Regions from separate parts of the Cellulomonas sp. C5510 genome, predicted to be linked through region 2. Evidence: riboswitches for the same ligand, from Rfam matches in the RefSeq annotation. Region 2 holds a riboswitch; the other holds the start of a gene.
What was found. A riboswitch is a leader RNA that binds a small molecule or an ion and turns the genes downstream of it on or off. The one in region 2 is predicted to bind cyclic di-AMP.
Positions count from the first base shown of each region.

Region 1: it holds a riboswitch for cyclic di-AMP, as region 2 does, so the genes downstream of both, K5O09_RS18910 (C40 family peptidase) here and K5O09_RS02970 (C40 family peptidase) in region 2, are expected to answer to the same signal.

Region 1 covers NZ_CP081863.1:87,602-96,398, forward strand. The annotation lists gene K5O09_RS18895 (heavy metal translocating P-type ATPase) at 1-1,118, shown strand, start outside; gene lnt (apolipoprotein N-acyltransferase) at 1,204-2,766, shown strand; gene K5O09_RS18905 (hypothetical protein) at 2,804-3,205, shown strand; gene K5O09_RS18910 (C40 family peptidase) at 3,285-3,998, opposite strand; cyclic di-AMP (ydaO/yuaA leader) riboswitch at 4,076-4,254, opposite strand; gene K5O09_RS18915 (multicopper oxidase family protein) at 4,566-5,960, shown strand; gene K5O09_RS18920 (DUF2752 domain-containing protein) at 5,957-6,454, shown strand; gene K5O09_RS18925 (metal-sensitive transcriptional regulator) at 6,640-6,918, shown strand; one part of gene K5O09_RS18930 (IS3 family transposase) at 7,200-7,479, shown strand; AL1L pseudoknot at 7,478-7,591, shown strand; one part of gene K5O09_RS18930 (IS3 family transposase) at 7,479-8,437, shown strand; gene K5O09_RS18935 (heavy metal translocating P-type ATPase) at 8,534-8,797, shown strand, end outside.
Region 2 covers NZ_CP081862.1:641,668-650,464, reverse strand. The annotation lists gene K5O09_RS02985 (Lrp/AsnC family transcriptional regulator) at 182-655, shown strand; gene K5O09_RS02980 (universal stress protein) at 677-1,675, opposite strand; gene K5O09_RS02975 (HNH endonuclease) at 1,787-2,293, opposite strand; gene K5O09_RS02970 (C40 family peptidase) at 2,496-3,269, opposite strand; cyclic di-AMP (ydaO/yuaA leader) riboswitch at 3,272-3,471, opposite strand; gene K5O09_RS02965 (metal-dependent transcriptional regulator) at 3,682-4,380, opposite strand; gene serC (phosphoserine transaminase) at 4,468-5,601, shown strand; gene K5O09_RS02955 (peptidase) at 5,735-6,592, opposite strand; gene K5O09_RS02950 (DUF4012 domain-containing protein) at 7,085-8,797, opposite strand, start outside.

The DNA of each region.
Region 1 (8,797 bases), on a different replicon from region 2:
AGGCCGACGAGCTCCTGGCACGTGTGGCCTCCGCAGAACAGGCTTCCGAGCACCCCCTGGCGTCCGCGATCGTTGCGGCAGCTCTCGAGCGTGGACTGCGCCTGAGCCGCCCGCAGCAGTTCGACTCCGTCACCGGACAGGGCATCATCGCCGTGCTCGACGGCTCCCAGGTCCTGGTGGGCAACGAGCGTCTGCTTAGCGGACACGGGGTGGCCGCGGGTGCGCTGCTTCGCGAAGCCGGCCGGCTCGCCGCGGAAGGCAAGACGGCGATGCTCGTCGCGATCAACCGGATGCCCGCCGGGGTCATCGCCGTCGCGGACACGGTCAAGGACACCTCCGCCCAGGCGGTCGCAGCCTTGACCGCCCGCGGCATCGACGTGGTGATGATGACCGGCGACAACCGCGTCACGGCGGGTGCCATCGCCCGCCAGGTCGGCATCGCACGTGTCGTCGCGGAGGTTCTGCCGGAGCACAAGGCCAGCGAGGTGCGACGCCTCCAGGCCGAGGGGCGAGTGGTCGGCATGGTCGGCGACGGGATCAACGACGCGCCCGCGCTCGCCCAGGCCGACGTCGGATCCGCGATCGGCACCGGCACCGACGTGGCGATCGAGTCCTCCGACATCACCCTGATCTCCGGATCGCTGACGGGACTCGTCACGGCGATCGACCTGTCGCGCGCGACGATGCGAAACATTCGCCAGAACCTGGTGTTCGCGTTCGGGTACAACGCCATCGGCATCCCGATCGCCGCCGGCGTGCTCTACCCCGCGTTCGGACTGCTCCTGAGCCCCATGCTCGCAGCGCTCGCGATGGCGCTGTCGTCGCTGTCCGTCGTCGCGAACGCCAACCGCCTGCGCCGGTTCACCCCGCGCGCCCTGGCCGTCAGCACCACCAGCACACCGCACGCCGAACCAGCCGTCCACGTGACGGCCGAACACGAAGGGCACACCACCATGACCCCCAGCTCCCAGGCACCCGTGGTCGACCCGGTGTGCGGCATGACCGTCGATCCTGCGGAAGCGGCGGCCACCCGGCAGTGGCGGCAGCAGACGTTCTCCTTCTGCTCGACGCAGTGCGCAACCACCTTCGACGGCGAGCCTGCCGCCTACGCATCCTGACCAGCCGCGCCACATGCCCGCAGCGACTGCGCCCGTCCTCCCGTCCCCGGTGCCCCGAGCCCGCGCGCTGCGTCCAGGAGGCTCAGTGCGCTGGCTCGGGGCGGCCGCGGCCGGAGGGCTGATCACCGCGGCGGCCTTCCCTGATCTTGGCTGGTGGCCGGCAGCGCTCGTCGGGGTCGCGCTGCTTGCCGCGCACCGTGAGGTGGAGTCGGTGCGCGCGGTCACCGCAAGGTGGTTCGTCTGGGGCCTGAGCTTCTTCCTCGTCCACGTCTCCTGGGCCCAGCAGGCCGCCGGCGCAGTGGCATGGTTCGCCCTGGCCACTGTCGAGTCGATCCTCGTCGCCGCGGTGGGAGCAGCCTGGGCGGCGGCCAGGCGGGCGCGCTGGGTGACTAGCCGCACGACGGTCCAGGCTGTCGTCTTTGCGTCGGTCTGGGTGGCGGGGGAGCAGCTCCGCGCGGTCTGGCCATTCGGCGGCTTCCCCTGGGGCAGGCTGGCCTTCTCGCAGACCGATGGCCCGCTGCTGGGTCTGGCGTGGCTCGGCGGCGCGCCGTTGGTGTCCTTCGCCGTGGCGCTGATTGCGTACCTGCTGACCGCGACGCTGACAGCCTGGCGCCGGGGCGAGGTCCGCACGGGTGTCTGGCTGACGGCCCTGGCCGCGGCGGCGGTGCTGGTGGGACCGGCCGTGCCGCTGGACACGAGTGCGCAAGCCGGGACGCTGCGAGTCGGTGTCGTCCAGGGGAACGTGCCCGAACCAGGCACGGACGGGGCCGCCCGGGCCTGGCGAGTGCTCACCAACCACGTCGAGGGCACCAAGTCGTTGGCCACGCAGCCCGGAGCGGAGCCTGTCGACCTGGTGATCTGGCCCGAGAACGCCACCGACATCGACCCGCGTCAGGACCCGCGGGCTGCAGCACTGGTGCAAGAGGGGGCCGCGGCGATCAACGCCCCGATCCTGGTCGGCACAGACCGCGACACCCCCGCAGGGCGCTACAACGACATGGTCGTGTGGGATCCCCGGCGGGGGCCCCTGACGTCCTACTCCAAGCAGCAACCGGCTGCGTTCGGCGAGTACGTCCCCCTGCGCGCGTTGGTCCGCGTGTTCTCCCCCGAAGTGGACCGCGTCAGCATCGACATGATCCCTGGGACGAAGCCCGGGGTCCTGTCCGTTCCGGCCCCCCGCCTCCACCGCGACATCCCGGCCGCCACCGCGATCTGCTTCGAGGTCGCCTACGACAACCTCGTGCGTGATGCAGTGGTCCGAGGTGGGCAGTTCATCGCGGTGCCCACCAACAACGCCTCGTTCGGACGCAGCCCCCAGTCGACCCAGCAGCTCGCCATGTCCCGCCTGCGGGCGGTGGAGCACGGGCGCGCCGTCATCCAGGCGTCCACGGTGGGGGTGAGCGCCGTGATCGCTCCCGACGGCACGATGAACCTCCGGACGTCGCTGTTCACCGCGGAGACCCTCACTGCGCAGATCCCCTTACGCACCGCACTGTCACCAGCGGACCGCGCACGGGACGCCCCGGTGGCGGTGGCGACGGTCGCGGCACTGATCGCCGTCGGCTCGGGCGTGGTGACCAGCCGCCGACGCCGACCTCCCGTGCACCCGTCTCGGCCCGGGACTTCGTCGGACCTTCATGAACCCTGAACGGAGCATTCAGCACACCGGGTCGAGCCTGGTGGCCATGCCACCGGAACCGGTCGACACGCCTGCCCAGCTCGCGGACGCGACGAACCCCCGATCCCGCACCCGAGCGCTGTGGTCCGCAGCGAGCAGCGCGCTCGGTGCGGTGGTGGGACTGGCACCGCACGTCCTGCACCACGTCGGCCCGTTGGTCGGTACTGCGATTGTCGCGGGTTCCGGCGGGACCGCCCTCTTCGGCGTGCTCGGGCTGGCCGCCACCGTCCCCATGCTGGTCAAGCTGCACAGGCGCAGCGGGTCGCTCTGGCTGCCAGCCGGCGCTCTCGTGCTCTTCGCGATCGCCTTCGCGTTCTCCACCTTCGTCCTCGGGCCGCTCATCAGCGGTGAGGAGCCGACGGTCCCCAGCAGCGACGTGCACGAAGGGCACCATCCCGCCGACAGCTGAAGCTCCCGACGGTGCACCTCCACGCCGCCCGTCGGCACAGCGCTGTACGGCGCGACCGCGACGCCGCACAGCGCTGGCGTCAGCCGACCCGGATGAACACCGGCGAGGTCTGCCAGATCTCGCGGATCTGCACGGCCTTGCCCGGAACCGGCGCATCGACCTGCAGGTTCCCGCCGGCGTAGATCGAGATGTGCCCCGGCGACCAGATCAGGTCGCCGGGCTGAGCCTGGTCCCGCGGCACCTCGACCCCCGCGTACCGCTGCTGCGCGGACGTCCGCGGCAGCGTCACCCCGACCTGCGCGTACACGTACGAGGTGAACCCCGAGCAGTCGAAGCCGCTGGGCGTGGTGCCGCCCCACACGTAGGGCACCCCCACGAGGCTCGATGCTGCCTCGACGATCGCGCTGCCGTTCGCGCTGGCCGGCGCGGGCGCCCCGATCCCGGGCGACGGTGCAGGCGTCTCGTCCCGGGCCGTGCTGCGAGTCGCAGCCGGGGCCTGCTCGGGCTGCGGCTCCGGCTCCGGCTCGGGGGCCGGCGGTGGCGTTACCGCCGTAGCAACGGGATTGTCGAACGTCCAGGTCGCCTCGGCCGGAGTCGCGACGACCGGCCCGGACTCGATCACCGCTCTGGCCGCCGACGTGAGTCGTGCAGTGTCCAGCAGCGCGATCCGGCTCTCGTGATGGGAGGGCACCGCCGCGGACGCCGGGGCTGCCACCAGGGAGACGACCATGCCCGACGTCGCCACGGCAGCTCCGGTGCGGCGCCCGGCGGCAGACAGACCGGAGGCGGCCACGGCCTGTGCGTCGGTCAGGGGCGTTCGGCTGCGCCCGGCCGCGCGGTGGCGCGCTCGGGCGAAGGGGCGTGCGGGCATCGACGACTCCTGCCGCCTGCGAGGTGAGCTGTCGGGTTCGGGCCGGAGCAGCCCGGCCGGTCCATCGAGACCGGCTTCACCCCAAGGGCACGACGTGCCCGTCCATCCTGGTTCCCCCGCTCCTGCCCGTGCGGTCTGCGGGTCGTCGAGCAGCGGCAGGACTCGGCGTTCTGCTCGACCCACCCAGTCGGCGCCTGGGTCGCGACGATGCTAGGCAGCCCATGCGGTGCTGTCATCGCCCACCGGCGCAATCCTGGCGTGCGAACAGGTCTCGAGACCGCCGCACGGCGCCCCGCAGGGCGGGCGAAGTCGCTGGTCGCGAGCGTTCGTCTCGCGCACGGTGTGTCGTGGACGCACGCACCGCCTCGTCGGGAACTTCAGCGAAACTTCATGGAAGCCGCTGAAGCGGCTTGATCTACACAAGCGACGCTAGACGGGAGCCGAGGGGTCCCCAGACCCCGGATCGATCGCCTGAGGAGCACCCCGAGCATGATCCGCCGTCGTCCTGTCGTCGTCGCAACGACCGCCGTCGTCCTGGCCGCGGGCGGTGCTGCGTTCGCGGTCAGCCGTGCGCTGGCTCCCGCCGCAGACACCGCGGTCCAGGAGAGCATCGATCTCCCCGCGGTCGACCGGTACGACATCACCGGAGCGACCACGCAGGGGGTCGTCGACCTCGACATCACCACCGCAGAGATGACGCTGGGTGGTCGGTCCGTCGAACGGTATCTCTACGCGGACGCTGCAAGCGAAGTCGTCCACGGGGCCGGGGTGCCGATCGTCGTCGACGTAGGGCAGCGGCTGCAGATCGACGTCACGAACTCGACCGACACCGCGACCAACATCCACTGGCACGGGATGAGCGTGCCCGCCGACCAGGACGGTCCAGGCATCCTGATCGACCCCGGACGAGAGCACCGGTACGAGTTCACCGCTGCCCGCCCAGGAACGTACTGGTACCACTCACACGAACGACCGGTGCGCGACCAGGTCGATCGCGGCATGTATGCACCGTTCATCGTCCGCGAACCCGCGGACGCGCGCTACGACCTCGACCAGGTCCTCGTGCTCGACGACTGGGTCGTGGATCGCACCACCGGTCACATGGAGGTCGTCGGCGACGTCGACACCGTCAACGGCCGCACCGGCCAGGACATCGAGCCGATCAGCATCACCGGCGGGCAGATCGCCAAGCTCCGGCTGGTGAACGCCTCGACCGCCAAGACCCAGGACCTGACGTTCCCACTCGACGTGCGCGTCACCCACACCGACGGCGCACCCCTCGTCGAGCCCTACAACACCCGCCGGCTCAGCATCGCCCCAGGCGAGCGCTACGACGTCGAGGTCGCCCCGGTCGGCCACCTGGGGTCGGGCTTGTCGATCACCAACGAGCGCGACAACGGAATGACCATCCCCGTCCACTACACCGCCTCGGACGCTCCCGCGGCCGTCTCGCCCTTCATCCCGCCCGCACCCAGCGACCTCGACCCCGACCTGCTGAGCCGCGAACCGGACATCGAGATGGTGCTCGCCGACGCGATGACGATGTCCGCAGGCATGGGCATGGCCTGGACGATCAACGGCGACGTCTTCCCCGACGCTGAGACGTTCGACGTGCAGGTCGGGCGCACCTACCTCGTGCGTTTCCGCAACGCCGGGCAGCACCGAATGGACCACCCGATGCACGTGCACGGCGCGCACTTCCGGGTGCTATCCACCGACGGCCAGGCCCTCGAGCGGGAAGTGTGGAAGGACACCGTGGCGGTGCCACCGGACAGCTACGTCGACGTCGCCGTGACCTTCGAGCAGCCCGGGACCTGGATGGTCCACTGCCACATCCTCGATCACGAGGACGCCGGGATGATGACCAGCATCACGGCGACATGAGACGGCGCGACCGGCGCCCGCCGCGGCAGCCACCCGGCCCGACCCACGTCGCCACCCCGCCGGCGTCGCGCTCGTGGATCACCGTCAGCCTCGACGAGCGAGACCGGTGGCCGGCGCTCGCGCCCGTCGCAGCGCTCGGTCTAGTGGCCGCAGGGCTGATGGCCTGGCTGGGCCTGCCGCCGGTGGACCTTCACGGGCCGCTGCACCGCTGGTTTTCTGTCATGGACCCCCTGTGCGGCGGAACGCGGTCCGTGCGGCTCGCCGCGATGGGCGATCTCGCAGCAGCATGGAAATACAACCCGCTCGGCCCGATCCTGATGACCGGGGCCGCGCTGGCTGTGCTGCGGTGGTGCGCCGGCACCGCGACCAGCAGATGGCTCGGGCTCGACCTCGCCGACCGCCGGCCTGCGCGTGCCGCTGCGGGGCTGATCACGACACTGCTGCTCGCCTTGCTCGCGGTCCGCCAGCAGCTCAACGTCGAGCTCCTGCGGTAGCCCGCGCCCGACCGCGTTCATCAGACCTTGACCGCATCGTGAGCGCGCCTCGACGGCCAGCCCATAGCGTTGCTGCCGAGTCGGTTCCCCCGCGCGCAGCGGAGGAGTTGCCGTGCACACGCGCGGACGAGACCCCCGCGCCGGCGCACAGTGTGCGCCGGGCGATACCCCGACGGGAGGCCGCCATGAGGACCACGGCTGAAGACGAGGCCGTTCTCCGGCGCCTGCGCCGCCTCGAAGGGCAAGTGCGCGGCGTCGCGACCATGATCGAGAGCGGTTCGTACTGCATCGACGTGCTCACGCAGATCGCCGCCGCATCCGGTGCCCTCCAGGCAGTCGCGCGTCAACTCCTCGACGACCACATCCGTCACTGCCTCTCGCAAGCCGCGCAGGCGTCCGCAGACGTGCAGGACGAGCGTGTCGACGAGGTATCGCAGGCGATCGCCCGCCTGCTTCGCGCCTGACACCCGAGAGCGTGCCTGGAGCGCGGTTCGTCACCCGACGATCCCGCAGACCGCAGACCGCGAACCGCAAGGACGAGACACATGCATCGTGGAGTCGGAATACCCTCGGGGGGTATGCCGTTTGAGCGGGCGAAGCCCCACTCCGGGTCGGATCACGAGAGAGGACCACCGCGATGAGCCTCGAGGACCACACCGGGCACGGGCCCGTCGATGCACCGAGTACGGCCCACTGAACCGCCCCGGGTTCCATGGAGGCTCTCAATCCACGGAGGATGAGGGTCATGGCTGCACCGAGGAAGTACCCCGACGAGCTGCGTGAGCGCGCGGTCCGGCTCGTGCTGGACGCGAAGAGGGACCCGGTGACCCGTCCGGCGGCGTGCCGGCGGATCGGTGAGCAGCTCGGGATCAATCCCGAGACGCTGCGTGGGTGGGTGAATCAGGTCGAGATCGACGCGGGCGACCGGCCCGGGACCACCACGAGCGACGCGCAGCGGCTGGCCGAGCTGGAGCGGGAGAACCGGGAGCTGCGGCGGGCGAACGCGATCCTGCGTAGCGCGTCGGCTTTCTTCGCGGCGGAGCTCGACCGCCCGTCACCCAGGTAGTCGCGTTCATCGACGCCCACCGTGCCGAGTTCGGGGTCGAGCCGATCTGCGTCCAGCTGCAGGTCGCCCCGAGCACGTACTACTCCGCCAAGGCCCGCCCGCCCTCGGCCCGGTCGGTCACCGACGCCGCGCTGAGCGAGGTGATCACGGTCGAGCACGCCGCGAACTACGGCGTCTACGGCGCGCGGAAGATGTGGAAGCACCTGCACCGACTCGGGCATTCGGTCGGGCGCTGCCCGGTCGAGCGGCTCATGCGGGCTGCTGACCTGCGCGGAGCGGTCCGCGGTCGAGCCAAGCGCACGACGATCCCGGGCAAGGACGGGGTCCGGGCCGGTGATCTGGTCAACCGGGCGTTCACCGCGACCGCACCGAACCAGTTGTGGGTCGCGGACTTCACCTACGTCCGCGCGTGGTCGGGGTTCGTCTACGTCGCGTTCGTGATCGACGTGTTCTCGAGGATGATCGTGGGCTGGAAGGCCGACACGAACATGCGCGCGGCCCTGGTCACCGACACCTTGGAGATGGCCACCTGGGCACGCGGCCGCACCGGCGTGACGGACCTGACCGGGCTGATCCATCACAGCGACGCCGGGTCCCAGTACGTCTCGCTGGCGCTGACCGAGCGCCACGCCGCACACGGCATCCGGGCTTCGATCGGCACGGTCGCGGACGCCTACGACAACGCCCTGGCCGAGTCCACGATCGGGCTGTTCAAGACCGAGCTGATCCGCCGCCGCGGGCCCTGGCGGACCCTGGACGACGTCGAGATCGCGACCCTGGAATGGGTCGACTGGTTCAACAACCGCCGCCTGCACACCGAGCTCGGCGACATCCCGCCAGCCGAGCACGAGACGAACCACTACCGTCAGAACCACACGTCAACGACGCTGGAGACCAGAGAACCGAGCCTCCACTGAACCCGGGGCGGTTCACACCACGGACATGGAGGGCACACGCCCGACGGGCAGACGACGCAGGAGCACCATGGGCACCCCGCGACCGTGACTGCAGCGGTGCCGCCTGACCACCAGGACGCGCACGGTGGCCACGAGGGGCATACAGGCCACGGCAGCCATGCCGGTCACGTCGACCGGTTCCGCCGCCTGTTCTGGGTCATGCTCGTGCTCGCGGTCCCGGTCGTCGCCGCCAGCGCCATGTTCGCGATGCTCCTGGGCTACGAGCTGCCCGACGCAACCTGGGTGGCGTGGGTCTCGCCCGTGCTCGGCACGGTCATGTTCACTTGGGGCGGCGCGCCGTTCCTGACCGGTGCCGCCCAG
Region 2 (8,797 bases):
CTGCCCCCTCTGCTCGGTGACGTCCTGTCCCCGGTGTCATCGGCGCGCGACGCGGCCGCCTGAAGGGTGTCGCCGAACATCGCCCGTGACGACGGCGACGGCCGCGGGTGGCGCCGTCGACGGTGCCGGCACGTCCGGACCACCGCGGACGGTCCCCGCGCCGTGCGCGAGGATGGGACCCGTGCCCCCCTACTCCGGCGACCTGGACCCGATCGACGAGGCGCTGCTGCGCGAGCTGGCCGTCGACGCCCGCGCGTCGTACGCGGACCTCGGCGCCGTCGTGTCGTTGTCCGCGCCGGCGGTGAAGCGGCGGGTGGACCGGCTGCGCGAGCGCGGGATCGTCCGCGGGTTCACCGTCCTGCTCGACCCGGCCGCGCTCGGCTGGGCCACCGAGGCGTTCGTCGAGCTGTTCTGCCACGGCTCGACGAGCCCCGCCACGATGCGCTCCGCCGTCGAGCGCTACCCGGAGGTCGTCGCCGCCAGCACGGTCACCGGCGACGTCGACCTCGTCGTGCAGGTACGCGCCCGGGACATGCGGCACCTCGAGCAGGTGGTCGAGCGGTTCGCGGCCGAGCCGTTCGTGTCACGGACCCGCTCCACCGTCGTGCTGTCGGCGCTCGTGCGGCGACCGGACGTGCCGCCACCGCCCGCCTGAGCCACCGGCCCGCGCCCCGCGTCAGCCCGCCGCGCCGCCGTCGTGCCCGGCTCCCGCGGTCCCCGCGGCGTCGCCGGCCCCGGCGGACGCCACGCGCTCCGCGCACCGGTTCGTGACCACCATCACCGGGCACGCCGAGTGGTGCAGCACGGCCTGGCTCGTGGACCCGAGCAGCAGCCCCGTGAAGCCGCCCCGGCCCCGCGACCCCACGACGATCAGGTCGGTCGCCGCGGAGAACTCCGTGAGCAGCTCCGCCCCGGTGCCGTCCAGCACGGCCCGCCGCACCGTGGCGCCGGGGTGGTCGGCCAGCGCGCGGTCCACGACGACGTTGAGGCCCTCCGTGACGTCCGCGAGCACCTGCGTCTGGTCGATCGTCGCGGGGAGCCACGCCATGACGCCCGAGCCGCTGCCGACGGGCACGCCCGCGACGGCCGTGAGCTCGGCACCCCACGCCTGCGCCTCCTCGATCGCGTGGCGCAGCGCGAGGTCCGCCTGCGGGGAGCCGTCGACGCCGACGACCATGCGCCGGACCGGCCGCACCACCGGCGCGGACTCGTCGCTCGGAACGATGCCGCCCCGACGCTGGTCGCGCAGCGGCACGACGACGGTCGGGCAGTACGCGTGCGCCGGCAGCGTCGACGAGACCGTGCCGAGCAGCCGGTCCGCGAACCCGCCCTTGCCCCGGGTCCCGACGACCACGAGCGAGGCGTCACGCGACATCTCGACCAGGACGGCGGCCGCGTCGCCGGTCGCGACCGTGGTGGTGACCTCGAGCCCCGGTCCCGCGACGCGCTGCTGGGCCTCCGCGAGCACCGCGCGGGCGCCCTGCTGGATCGCGGTGTCGTCGAGGGCCGCGTACCCGCCGTCCAGCGAGGCCGCCGTGAACGACGGCAGCGTGTACGAGCACACCACGTGGAGCGGCCGGCGCCGGGTACGCGCCTCGCCCGCCGCCCAGTCGAGCGCGTGCATGCTCGCTGCCGACCCGTCCACCCCGACCAGGATCTCCGCGTCCCGCTTCATGGTTCCGACCTCCTTGGTGGCACACCCCAGTGTGCCTCGGATCATGCCGGTTCCGCACCTGCCGCGGAGCGAGGCGTGGCGTCCCCTTGCCGACTTCTTGACCCGTGGTCCTCAGGCGGCCAGGTACGCGGACCAGGCGGGCTCGTCGGCGGCCACCCCGCGCAGGAACGCCGTCGCACCCCGCGGGGCCGACGGCGTCCAGGAGAGCTCCCACCCGATCTCGTGCAGCAGGTGGTCGGCCTTGCGGTGGTTGCACCGCCGGCACGCCGCGACGACGTTCGTCCACTCGTGCCGGCCCCCGCGCGAACGCGGGTGCACGTGGTCGACGGTGTCGGCGTGCGAGCCGCAGTACGCGCACCGGTGGTCGTCGCGCTGCAGCACCGTGCGCCGCGTCGGCGGCAGCGGCCGGCGCACCGGGACGTGCACGTACCGCGTCAGCGACAGCACCACCGGCAGCGGCACGGCCACGTGCTCGGAGTGCAGCACCCGGCCGTCCGACTCGAGCACGGTGGCCTTGCCCGACATGACGAGCGTGACGGCGCGCGGCAGGGCCACGACGCACAGCGGTTCCAGGCTGGCGTTGAGGAGCAACGTCCGGGGTGGCGCAGGGAGCAGCACGGCGAACTCCTTGACCGGGGGGCCCGTCTGGCTGACGGGTCCGCTGGGGAGCGAGCAGCGCCAGCGTACGCGCCCACCCCGGGAACCCGCGCCGTCCGCCCGCGCCGCGCCCCCGGTGCCGCGCGCAGGCGCCCCGGCACGGCAGGACCCCCGCGGCCGGTGGCCACGGGGGTCCTGGAGGCGTCGTGCGTGCCCGGGAGGCTCAGCCGATGCGGATGAACGTCGGCGAACTCTGCCAGATGGCGCGGAACTGCACCGTCTTGCCGGGGCGCGGCGAGTCGATCTGCTGGTCGCCGCCGGCGTAGATCGAGATGTGGCCGGGGCTCCAGATGAGGTCGCCCGGCTGCGCCTCGGCGGCCGAGATGACCGTGCCCGCGTCGCGGATCGCCGACGACGTGCGGGGCAGCGAGATGCCGAGCTGCGCGTACACGTAGGACACGAAGCCGGAGCAGTCGAAGCCGTCCGGGGTCGTGCCGCCGGACACGTACGGCGTCCCGACGTAGCGGGCCGCGATCTCGAGGACCGCGTTGCCGGCCACCGACTGCGGGACGGCGGCGGCGGCGACCTCGACCGGGGCGGCCGCGGCCGTGGCGCGCTGGGCGCTGCGGGAGACGACCGGCTCCGGCTCGGGCTCCGGCTCCGGCTCGGGGACCACGGCGGTCACGGCGGGGGCCTCGAAGGTCCACGCGGCGTCGGCCGGGGCGGTGACGACCGGCGCGGTGTCGAGGACCGTCTTCGCGGAGGCGGTCAGCGCGGTGGTGTCGACCGACGGCAGCGCCGCCTGGTCGCCGGACGTGGTCGCGGCGCCTGCCGGGACGGCGACCGCGGAGACCATGAGCCCCGTGGTGGCCGCGACGACGGCGGTGCGGCGACCGGCCTGGGCGAGGGTGCCCGTGGCGGCGGTGGCGAGGTCGGTCAAGGGGGTGACGGGGCGACGCGCGGAACGGTGTCGGGCGCGCACAGCACTAGCGGACACGTACAGCCTCTCCTGGCGCCTACGAGGTGAGCTGTCGGGTTCGGGTGGAGATACCCGGCCGCGTGGCGCTCCCGGGAGGTCCGGTCACGTCGCGCGGCTTCACCCCAAGGACACCGTCGCCGGTGCCCGCAAGTGGTTCCCCCGCCCCTGCCGGCGAGTCGTACGGACCTCGGGCGGCGGCAGGGTTCGGCGTACCGTCCAAGGGCTCTGACGGAGGAGGGTTCCGTCGAGCAGGACCGACCGTACCCGACCCCCGAGCCGATTGTCACGTTCCGGTCACGATCCGTTTGCCGAGCACCCGCAGGCCCCCGCGGGGACCCTGGTCACGCACACGACGAGGCCCCGCGAGTGGCGCGTGCCACACCGCGGGGCCGTCGGTGCCGGACGCGGTCGCCGGCGCGGGGCGCGGACCTCAGCCCACCCCGAGGAACACGTGGCGCGCGACCTCCTGCGGCAGGTCGAGCACCGTCTCCGCGCCGGGCGCGCCGACCGTCACGACGCCGACGCCCTTCTCGACCGTGACCTGCTGGCCGGGCCGCACGCCCGCCTGCGCGAGGCGCGCGAGCAGGTCGACGTCCGTCTGGATGGGCTCCCCCAGCCGGGCGACGACACCCGTGGTCGGGCCGGGCGCGGCCGCCGCGACGGCGACCAGCGACTCCACGCCGTCGAGGAACCCGACCGGCGTCCGCTCCTCGCCGATCTCGTCGAGACCGGGGATCGGGTTGCCGTACGGGTCGAAGTGGGGGTGGTCGAGAAGGCCGGCGAGCCGGCGCTCCACCCGCTCGCTCATGACGTGCTCCCAGCGGCACGCCTCCTCGTGCACGTACTCCCAGTCGAGCCCGATCACGTCGACGAGCAGCCGCTCCGCCAGCCGGTGCTTGCGCATCACGCGCATCGCCTTGGTGCGGCCCGCCTCGGTGAGCTCCAGGTGGCGGTCACCGGACACGACCACGAGCCCGTCCCGCTCCATGCGGGCGACCGTCTGGGACACCGTCGGTCCGCTGTGGCCCAGGCGCTCGGCGATGCGGGCCCGCAGCGGCGTGATGCCCTCCTCGGTGAGCTCGTAGATGGTCTTCAGATACATCTCGGTCGTGTCGATCAGGTCACTCACGCCGGTGCCCTCCTGTGTGCGCGGACGTCCGTCCACAGGCTAGTTGGTCCTGCCGCCGGGCGGCGTCGGGCGCGTAGGGTGCGGCGCGTGACCGTGACGCCCGCCACCGTGACCATCCCCGAGGAGCTCCTGCCGTCGGACGGCCGGTTCGGGTCCGGGCCCGCGAAGGTCCGCGACGCCCAGGTCCGGGCGCTCGCCGAGGTCGGCCGCAGCCTCCTCGGCACCTCGCACCGCCAGGCCCCCGTCCGTTCCCTCGTCGGCCGCGTGCGGGCCGGCCTCGGCGAGCTGTTCTCGCTCCCCGACGGGTACGAGGTCGCGCTCGGGAACGGCGGCTCCACCGCCTTCTGGGACGTCGCGACGCTGTGCCTCGTGGAGCGCCGCTCCGCCCACGCGGTGTTCGGGGAGTTCGGCAGCAAGTTCGCGGCCGCCACGGCGCGCGCGCCGTTCCTCGAGGACCCCGTCGTCACCGAGGTGCCCGCCGGGTCCTCCGCGACCCCCGCGGCCGCCGACGGCGTCGACGCCTACGCGTGGGCGCACAACGAGACCTCCACCGGTGCCGTCGCGCCCGTGCGCCGCGTGCCGGGCTCCGCCAACCAGGGTGCGCTGATGCTGGTCGACGCGACGTCGGGCGCCGGGGGGCTCGCCGTGGACGTCGCTCAGACCGACGCCTACTACTTCGCGCCGCAGAAGTCGTTCTCGTCCGACGGCGGCCTGTGGCTGGCCGTGCTGTCCCCGGCCGCAGTCGAGCGCGCCGAGCGGGTCGAGTCCGGCCGCTGGGTGCCGGAGTTCCTGTCCCTCGGCGCCGCGGTGCGCAGCTCGCGGGCGGACCAGACCCTCAACACGCCGGCGATCGCCACCCTCGTGCTGCTCGCGGAGCAGGTGGACTGGATGCTCGCGAACGGCGGCCTCGACTGGTGCGCCGCGCGGACCGCGACCTCCGCCGGGCACCTCTACGGCTGGGCGGACGCCCGCGACTGGGCCCGGCCGTTCGTCAGCGACCCCGGGCAGCGGTCCCCCGTCGTCGGGACGGTGGACCTCGCGCCCGAGATCGAGGCACCGACGGTGGCACGCATCCTGCGGGCCCACGGCATCGTCGACGTGGAGCCCTACCGCAAGCTCGGGCGCAACCAGCTCCGGGTCGCGATGTTCCCGTCGGTGGAGCCCGACGACGTGCTCGCCCTCACCGCCTGCATCGACCACGTGGTGGACCGGCTGGCCTGAGGCGCGGGCGTGCTCCCGCACAGGAGCACGAGCGGACCCCGCTGCGGTGCACGACGGCCGCAGCCGACGGCACCGGCCGGGGCTGCGGCTGTCGCGCCCGGTCGGTGCCGCCGTCCGCTCGGCGCGGGTGCGCTCAGCGGGCCCGGTGAGCCCGGCGGGACGCGACCACGACCAGCCCGGCACCCAGCAGCACCGCGCCGCCCGCGGCGGCCAGGAGCTGCCACGAGTTCGCACCGGTCACCGCCAGCACCGCGGACTGGTAGCGGACCTGCGTCGCGGGCGCGGCGAGCACCTCGGAGGCCGTCACGACACCGGAGACCTCCGAGTCCGGGGGCGTCACGACGACGGCGTCGACGTCCTCCTGCGGGCCCGCGCACGCCGACGTCGCGGGCGGGTAGGCGACCACGGTGGACGCCGACGGGTTCACCTCGAACTCGAGCCGCACGACCGGACGCGAGAAGTCGAACTCGTCGTGCTGCACCCACGTGCCGTCCGGCTGCTGCGACCATCCGGGCCAGTCGACGACCTGGTCGCCGTCGAGCACGGTGCCGGGCCAGTACACGCGGCCGCTGAGCGGCAGGCCCGACTGGACCACCGCGTCGCCGTCGGGGTTGACCCACGTGAGCGTGACGGTGTCGTTCGGCGTCCCGTACGGCTCGACCGCGTAGTCGAGCACGGGGGCGTCGCCGACGCAGAGGGCGGTCGCCCGGGCGATGACCAGCTCGCAGCGCCCGGGCGGGGCGTAGCCGTCGGAGGGCGTGGTGCAGGCGGCGTCAGGGTCCGGCGCGCCGGCGTCGGGGCCGGTCGCGTCCGGGGCGGCCACCGGGTCGCCCGCCGCCGGGTCGCCCGCCGTCGGGCCCTCGGCCACCGGGCCGTCCGCCGCCGGCCGGGGCTCCGCCGGGGTCGACGTCGCGAAGGCCGGAGCCGCCCCCGCGGTCACGGCCAGCGCCGCCAGCAGGAGCCCGGCGAGCGCTCGTCGCGTCCGTGCCATGTCACACCTCCACCCGCCCGACGTCGTCGCCGGGCTCGCCTCGCCGATTCGTACAAATCGGACATTTCACCCATGTTACGGGCACCGGGCCTCGGAGCGCGCGCCGGAGGGCCGGGTGAAATCCGCATGATCACGCGGAAGAGTGGCCCCGGAACCTCCCGACCAGCCGAGACACCCGGGCCCGCCCGGCGCGACCGACCCCACCCCGTTCGGAGACTCCCACCGTGCTCGGAGGTACCCGCGCGCCATCGTGGTGCTCCGCGGACCACCACGATCACCGCTCGGAGGCTCCGACGGGTTCCGGGTCCGGCCATGAGGGGCCCGTGCCGGTCGGTCGCGGCGCGGTCGGAGGCGCCGGACGCGGGTGGTGGTGGCCGCACGTCGTCGTGGTGCTCCGCGGACCACCACGATCACCGCTCGGAGCCTCCGACGGGCTCAGGACGGGTGCGGGGTGCGGGGTGCGGGGTGCGGGGTGCGGGGTGCGGGGCGGGGTCAGCGGGGGGTGGGGCAGGGGGACGAGACGGTGCCCGGGCCCGTCAGGGTCGGAGTGGTCCAGACGGTGATCCCGCTCGCCGGGGCCGGCACCGTCAGCGTGTAGGTCTCCGTCGCGCCCGGCTCGAGGCGGGAGGTCACGACGGCGACGTCGCGGCGCGCGGTACGGACCTCCTGCCCGCCGACCACGGCGTCGTCCCGCCGGACCTCACCGAGCCGACCGTCGCGCGCGGAGTAGAACGACACGTTCGTCGCCAGCCACCCGGGCGGCAGCCCCGACCCGCCGTCCCCGAGCACCTGCGCCGGGAAGGTCGTGACGTCGGCGGGCGGCCGGTACCCGAGCGTCAGCTCGATGCGGGCCCGCACGTCCGACGACCCGCACCCCGTCAGGGTCACCGCCACCCGGGCGTCGAGGTCGACGTCGAGCTTGCCGGCCGTCGCGTCGTCGAGGAACACGCCGACGGCCTGCCCCACGGTGCCGGTCGGCGTCGAGGGGTCACCCGTGAGGAACGCCCCGCCGAGCGCGGACGAGGCGATCCGCGCCTGCTCGCCGGCGTCCGCCGACCACAGCGCGACCCGGCGCTGCTCCACCGCGTCAGCCGCGACCTGCACCGCCGCCCCCGCCGTCTGCGGGTCGGCCGCCGCGTCACGCAGCACCGCGAACGCCGCCGCCGCGACCTGGGCGTAGAACGCGTCGCCGGCCTTGGGGTCGCCGTAGGCGAGGTAGGCGTCGCGCAGCAGGCCGCGCAGCAGGTCCTCGCCGCCGAGCTCGGTCCCGTCCGCGCTCACGGTCCGACCGGTCGCGCCGAGGAGGTCCGCGACGACCACCGGGTCGGTCGCCAGCACACCGTCGACCTGCTGGCCGGTCGACGCGGTCCAGAACGCGGAGGCGGCCTCGGCGGCACGCGGGAAGTCGGGCGTCAGCACCGTGTCCTGCACCCACCGGCCGAGCCTGTCGCCGAACAGGGCCAGCTCGTCGTCGCTCAGCGGCAGCGCGGGCTCGGCGAGCTCCGGCAGGTCCGCGGTGCTGCGCTGACCCACGAGCCCGACGGCTCCGTCGCGCGCCTGGAGCACGCTGACAGCGCCGACGATGCCGCCCTGCGCGCGCAGCTCCGCCGGGTTGAGGGACAGCAGCAGGTACGTCCGCGGGCCGTCCTCACCCAGGAGGTCGGGCAGGACGGGCGCGAGCTCGCGGACGGTCTGCAGCGGACCCGCCGCGGCGTCGACGGCGTCGCGGACCCCCGCGACCGGGCCGGCGAGCGGCCCGGCCAGCCCGGCGGGGTCGACGGCGGCCAGGTCGGCGCGCAGCTGCTGGACGGTGACCGCCGCCCGGTCGAGCGCCGGTGCCGCGTCGGCGAGCGCCTGCAGGTCGACCCAGCCGTCGGGCACCTGAGCCGCTCCGGCCGACGCGCCCGCGCTGCCGGACGGGCCGGCGAGGGCCTCGAGGGCGTCGAGCAGGTCGGGGGCGGCATCCCCCGCGAGCGCGTCCGCCGCCCGGCCGATCGCCGAGACGGCGGCGAGGTCGTCGCCGACCACCGGCAGGTGCTCGGCCACGCGCCACACGGGGTCCTGCCCGGCGGCGTGCACGCGGGCGGCGGCGTCCTGCACCGCCGCGAGCCGGGAACGCAGGGCCGCGACGTCCAGCCGCGAGACCTCCTCGTCCGCACCGGACGTGGCGGCCTGCAGGTCCCGAGCGGCGTCGGCGGCCTGCCA